2 regions of the Marinobacter sp. E2 genome follow, and region 2 is predicted to be linked to the other one. Evidence: predicted binding sites of a transcription regulator. Region 2 holds the regulator's gene; the other holds the start of a gene.

Region 1 (3,378 bases), 740 kb from region 2:
AATGCCGAAGAAGACCACCACCTCAGTGCCGAGGATGTGTACAAGAAGCTTTTGGAGCAGGGAGATGACGTGGGCCTGGCAACGGTTTACCGGGTGCTGACGCAGTTCGAGGCCGCTGGCCTGGTGCTTCGCCACAACTTCGAAGGTGGCCACGCCGTGTTCGAGATGGCCGGGGATGATCATCACGACCATATGGTGTGTACCCAGACCGGTGAGGTGATCGAGTTTGTTGACGAGGTGATCGAAGAGCGCCAGCAAAAGATTGCCAAAGAACACGGCTATGAAATTGTTGATCACAGCCTGATTCTGTACGTCAAACCTCTCAAGTCCTGATCCTCTCTCCAGGCCGGATGGTAAAAAAAGAGGCGGGTGCAAGGCCCGCCTCAACAGCTCTCAGGATCGAGAGGGGAATAGTCCGGTTATCTCATGCTCAGTGGTGTGTCGCCTGGCCCTTGGAAAACATTTCCCGGGCATGGGCGATGGTGTGTTCGGTCATGTCCACGCCGCCCAGCATTCTTGCTACTTCGCTGATCCGACCCTGGTCGTCCAGGATTTCGATTTTCGAGAAGGTGGCATCCCGCTCAGTGAACTTGCTGACAAACAGGTGCTGATGGCACTGGGCCGCCACTTGCGGAAGGTGGGTCACGCACAGTACCTGGCCGTTGCCCCCGAGGGTGCGCAGCAAACGACCAACCACTTCCGCCGTGCCGCCGCCAATGCCCACATCCACCTCATCGAACACCAGCGTGGGGGTGGTGGATGTCTGGGCAACCACCACCTGGATGGCCAGGCTGATCCGTGACAGTTCGCCGCCGGAGGCAACCTTGGCCAGCGGGCGGGCCGGTTGCCCCGGGTTTGCGCTGACCAGGAATTCGATGTCTTCGAGACCATGAGGTGCGGGCTCGGTGCCGTTGCTGCGGTTCAAGTGGGTGATGAACTGCATGTTGGGCATGCTCAGTTGCGCCAGTTCGGCGGCTACGCGCTGGTCCAGCTCGGCTGCGGCTCTGGCGCGGGCCTCGGACAGCTCCCCGGCCAGCTCGTCAAATCGCGTGCGGTGCTCGTCCAGCTCCGCTTCCAGCTGCTCCAGGCTGCCTTCTCCGCCATCCAGTTCCGCCAGTTCAGCGCTCAGGCGCTGATGCAGTTCCGGCAGTTCTTCGGGTGTTATGCGGTGCTTGCGTGCCATCTGGTAGATGGCGCTCAGGCGTTCTTCAACTTCCGCCAGGCGGGCAGGATCGGCTTCGTAATCCTCTACAAAGTGGCGCAGGTTGTCACCGGCTTCGGTGATCTGAATCTGCGCTTCGTTCAACATCTGGATGGTATCGGTCAGGGCCGGCACTTCCACCGGCAATTGCTCCAGCTGGTGCAGTGCCTGACGTACCAGGTCGGCTGCGCTGTTCTCATCTTCGGTGCACAGCAGGGCCGCCTGGTGGCTGCTGTGCAGAACCGTGTCGGCCTGGCTGAGCTGGGCCTGCTCCTGCTCCAGTTGTTCCTGCTCGCCGTCTTCCAGGGCCAGCCGGTCCAGCTCCTCCACCTGATAGCGCAGCAGTTGCAGGCGGGCCTCGGCTTCGTCCGCATTCTGTTGCCGTTCGTTCAGTCGTTGGCGGATCTGGTGCCAGCGTTTCCAGGCCTCCCGGGTGTCCGCCGCCAGGCCTTCAACTCCGGCAAATTCGTCCAGCAGTTTGCGATGGGTATCCTTGCGCAAAAGAGACTGGTGCTGGTGCTGGCTGTGGATATCCATCAGCAGGCCGCCGAGTTCCTTCAGGTGGTTCAGGGGGCAGGGCTGGCCATTGATGTAGGCCCTGGAGCGACCATCCTTGCTGATCACACGGCGCAGGATACAGTCGTCTTCGTCGTCCAGTTCGTGCTCTGCCAGCCAGTCTCCGGCTTCCGGTATGGCGGAAACATCGAAGGTGGCGGTGATGTCCGCACGCTTGGCACCGTGGCGCACCGCCCCGGCGTCGGCACGCCCGCCCATGGCCAGGCCCAGGGCGTCCAGCACAATCGACTTGCCGGCGCCGGTTTCACCGGTAAGTGCGGTCATGCCCTTGCCAAACTGCAGTTCTACCCGCTCGGCGATGGCGTAATTGGAAACCGTTAGTTGGGTCAGCATGCAGATAACCTCCGCGTTTTTCTGAGTCCGGCAAAACACTGTGGATGTATACAGTTGCTGTGAATATATACAGGGTTTTGCCTGTATGCAAATCCCTTCCGGATATTTTCTTCAGGAATGCAGGCAGCAGATGGTTGAAACCTGAGAGCAGGGCCCCATATCCGTTCGCAACGACGTTTTTCAGGCCTGTCATGGCCGAACACACGATTGGCCGGTCGCCCTGGTGCGAACCGCTTGAGACCAAGCAGGAGTAGTCATGAGCACTGACGAGAATCGCAAAGAACATGAAGAGCTGAGCGAAGCCCTTGAAGCCGCAAAAGATGAGGCCCAGGCCTCTGAAAAAGAGGCTCCCGAGGGTGAAGCCTCCGAGGCGGATGCCCTGGCGGCTCAGGTTCAGGAATACCAGGAGCAGATGCTGCGGGCCCAGGCCGAGATGCAGAACGTGCGTCGACGGGCGGAAATTGATGTTGAAAAGGCCCACAAGTTTGCCCTGGAGAAGTTTGTGAAGGAACTGCTGCCGGTGGCGGATAGTCTGGAAAAAGCGGTGGAAAGCACCGAAGGCCACGAAAACGCCGGCGAGGTGGTGGCTTCCATCCGTGAGGGCGTGGAGATGACCCTGAACCTGTTCATGTCCAGCCTGAAGAAATTCAATGTTGAGCAGATCAACCCGGTGGGCGAGCCGTTCGACCCGCAGCAGCACGAGGCCATGTCGATGGTGCCGGCGCCCGATGCCGAGCCCAACAGTGTGGTGGCCGTGGTGCAGAAAGGGTATCTGCTTAATGGTCGTGTGGTGCGGCCTGCCATGGTGGTGGTCGCCAAGGCGGAAGATGCGCCAAAAATTGATGAGCAGGCTTGAAAAGCCGATTAAAGCGCCAATATAGCCAGTAAATAGCGACAGCGGAGGCGGCGCCTCCATGAAAGCATTCAGAAGAATTGGAGTGATTCAATGAGCAAGATCATCGGTATCGACCTGGGAACGACCAACTCCTGTGTGGCCATCATGGATGGCGACAAGGTAAAGGTAATCGAGAACGCCGAGGGTGATCGCACCACCCCGTCCATCATCGCGTACACCGACGATGGCGAAACCCTGGTTGGCCAGTCTGCCAAGCGCCAGGCGGTAACCAATCCGAACAATACCCTGTACGCCATCAAGCGTCTGATTGGCCGTCGGTTTGAAGACGACGTGGTCCAGAAGGACATCAAGATGGTGCCCTACAAGATCACCAAGGCCGACAACGGTGACGCATGGGTTGAGGTGAAAGGCC
Region 2 (3,378 bases):
GCGCGGTTGGCCAGTTGTTCAAGCACTACCCAGTCGTTCCACACGGTGGAAAAGTGCCAGTCGGGGTTGTTGATGTCGCAGTCGGGCAAGCGGTAGTGGAGCGTGGGCCGGCTTTTGATGCGCGGGTCCTGAACGTGCTGTTCGAGGCGATCGCTGTCGAGGTGCGCAAACAGGGGCAGCAGATCAAGGGCGCGGTTCCGGGTTGGATTGTATTCCAGGTAGTCGTCAATCAGTTGCGACAGATCCGGATGATAGTCGTCTTCCATCAGCAGCTCGGTGTAGCGGGTATGCCATGGCTCGATGTAGGTGGTGAACTTGCGACTGACATCCAGCTGATGTCGATGTTTCAACCAGTCGTAGAGCCCGGCAAATGCCTGGAAGTACCTAACCAGGGTAGCTGGCTGCAGGTCCGGCAGTTCGGGGTTCAGCTGCAGACCGAACGCGAAGTAGATGGCTTCCCGGCTGCCCAGGGCCCCGGCCTCCCTCAGGTTGTCCATCAGGGATTCGATCACGCCGAGATTGGCAAACGGGATCGGTGGGCTGACGATCTCAAGGGGCACGATCCGTTCTGCGGCGGCATCGATCACATCCATCGCCTGGCCACCGAACTCGCGCAGGGATTCGGGAAGTCGTTCATCGGTCAGATCCAGATCCTTGATGGGATCCGAGTCCAGCTCAACGGTAAATTCACCCAGCCCGGTTTCAATGGTGGTCACATAACGTGATCTGAGATCGGGAATGCCCTTCAGGAGCTTTGCCGACAACGCGACCAGATCGTCATAGCCAAGGCCCGACAGTTCAATTTCTACGCCAACCTTTCGGTCGTCTCCCTCCCGTGTCTTCAGAATATCCGGCATCCTGCAGGCTCTGGACTGTGTCATGGTACTCCCTGGTGTGAGTTGGCGTTGGTTCACCATAACACACACCCGCGAACACCACCGTTAAGCGCGGGCAAGAAATTGGACGGATCGGCTTTACACTGGATAAAACACTGTATATAGTCTGATTACTGTATAAAAAAACAGGGCCTGGAAAAGGCTCGTAAAGACATTGAAACAGCGGTCAAGACAGAACTCAGGCCCTCAGCCAGCGGAGTAGGTCAATGAAGCTCACAGCAAGACAGTCACAGGTACTGGACATCATCCGCCGATACGTTGATGAAACCGGTTACCCGCCTACCCGCGCCGAAATTGCGTCGGAACTGGGCTTCCGGTCGGCCAACGCGGCAGAGGAACATCTGAGAGCGCTGGCCCGCAAGGGCGCCATCGAGATGGTGCCCGGGGCAAGTCGCGGTATCCGACTGCCGGAAGCGGAAGCGGATCTGGGGTTGCCGGTGATCGGGCAGGTGGCAGCCGGTAGTCCGATCCTGGCCCAGGAGCACATAGAAGACCACTGCACACTGCAGCCTGAGTTTTTCTCGCCATCCGCCGATTACCTGCTCAGGGTGCGTGGCATGAGCATGAAGGATATCGGGATTCTTGACGGAGATCTGTTGGCGGTGCACAGCACCCAGGATGTCCACAACGGCCAGATCGTGGTTGCCCGGGTAGGTGACGAAGTCACCGTGAAACGCTTTCGACGCGAGGGCTCCAAGGTTTACCTGATTGCCGAGAACGAGGAATTTGCGCCGATTGAGGTGGACCTGGCCGAACAGGAACTGTTCATCGAAGGGCTTGGTGTAGGTGTTATCCGTCGCTCCGATCTGCACTGATCGGCCCAGACAACGGCAGAACCATTTGAATAACGGGTGAATTATGGAACAACTCAGCTTCAACCAGAATCTCGCTTACCAGCCGAATGCCCTGTCCGGTTCCATGTCGGCGAATGTCACGCGCGAGCGACGCACGGTTATCCGTGCCCGGCGGAACCCGGAGCCGGAGGGTGTCACCGGTTCCCAGGCCCCCGGTAACGTGACCGAGATCATCCTGCCGCAGGGTCAGGTGGAGAATTTCCAGTTGCTGTTGCCCATGCTCACCCAGCTGAACCAGGAGAAGCGCTGGCTGGCCTGGATCGATCCTCCCCAGGCGCTCGTCAGCAAGTGGCAGAAAATGCACGGAATCGTGGCTGGCGAGCTGCTGGTGCTCCGCTCAACGCCGGAATATCCGGCCCAGGAGCTGGCAGAGAGAGCCCTGAGCGCGGGCACCTGCCATGCTGTCGTAATGTGGACGGGCAAGCTCGGCAGGGCTGCGCTCGAATCACTGCAGCAGGCATCGGCCAAGGGCAACAGCCACGGCGTTGTGCTCAGGCAGCGTTGAGCCTTAGTGGAGGGTGTAGGAAGGCTGGGCGTCTTCCACGGCATCCAGCTCATCATCCTCCCAGTCAATATCGTGGGTGACGTTGCCAACCGCCTCAATGCCAGCGGCGATCATGGCCTTGGCAACCGACATATCCCGATCTTCCATCATTTCGCGGGCTTCCGCAGAGAAAGAGATCTTCACCAGCGGCGCACTCTCATCGTCAATGCGGCGCAGCGCGTAATCGCCATTGCTGAGTTGAACAATTTCAAAAAACGACGGTGACATTCATTAAGCCTTTACGTTGTTGAATTCGTGGTATCCGGGGCAGGTCTGGCTCTACCACTCGCTATGTTGCTCTTCCAGCTCATTGGCGAACTGTTTGATAGCGGCGAGGGTTTCGAGCAGTGCCGATACTGAGCGATCAGGGCCAGTCTCGGCGGAGATGGCAATGATGTTTTCGGCACTGACCGTTTTCCGCGTGGCCGGCGGCCGCCCCTGCGACGTTTCCAGCTGATCCAGGTGGTTCCACCAGCTTCCGGCGGTTTGCTCCAGCTCCCGCAAGCGTATGACCTCGCTGGACTCCTTCCCGATCAATGTGCCTAACGCTCCGAGCGTATCTGGTTGTCCTGATTTGTCCTGATACAACCTGGCAATCATCACCAACAGAAGTTGGCGGCCCCTGAGCATTAGCTCGATGGCGCCTTGTAGAGCCGCCTCGCGCTGCAGGGCCTGTTCCGTGCCGGCAGCGCCGGCGCCAGCCTCAGCTGCGCGTTCAATCTGCCGAAGCAAGGTGCCGGCCAGAAACAGTTTTTGAGAAACGAGTGAATGCCATTGAGAGGCCATGGGATACCTGCGCGATCAGACGCGGATGAACTCCGGAAAAGTTGACCCGGCAGTATACCATTTTTGTCGGCAGATTTCGCCCTTGCCCTGAATTCTGCATGAGCGCTGCCACGATGGGGGCACGCGAGTTGCGTGTTTCACAATAAAATACAAACGATCACTTGAAACGGGCGTTTGAATTTGGCAAAAAGGGCCACCAGCGTGCGTCGGGAACAGCGGTCGCAGCGAACCAACAGCATGAATTTCTGGAGGCCAGAGGGATGCGGAGTCACGTTCTAGCGGGTGTTGCAGTATTTTG

What was found. The regulator LexA, encoded in region 2, represses DNA repair genes until DNA is damaged. The targets are predictions, from matches to a motif close to CTGTNTNNNNANACAG.
Region 1: a site for LexA is predicted at 2,168-2,183, ahead of recN (DNA repair protein RecN). Genes of this name have one in related genera too.

The regions. Positions count from the first base shown of each region.
Region 1 covers NZ_CM146911.1:3,269,782-3,273,159, reverse strand. The annotation lists gene fur (ferric iron uptake transcriptional regulator) at 1-333, shown strand, start outside; gene recN (DNA repair protein RecN) at 431-2,110, opposite strand; gene grpE (nucleotide exchange factor GrpE) at 2,367-2,966, shown strand; gene dnaK (molecular chaperone DnaK) at 3,057-3,378, shown strand, end outside.
Region 2 covers NZ_CM146911.1:2,525,302-2,528,679, reverse strand. The annotation lists gene AC0J1C_RS11525 (amidoligase family protein) at 1-881, opposite strand, end outside; gene lexA (transcriptional repressor LexA) at 1,103-1,711, shown strand; gene AC0J1C_RS11515 (cell division inhibitor SulA) at 1,755-2,255, shown strand; gene AC0J1C_RS11510 (hypothetical protein) at 2,259-2,522, opposite strand; gene AC0J1C_RS11505 (DUF6586 family protein) at 2,574-3,080, opposite strand; gene AC0J1C_RS11500 (DUF1329 domain-containing protein) at 3,341-3,378, shown strand, end outside.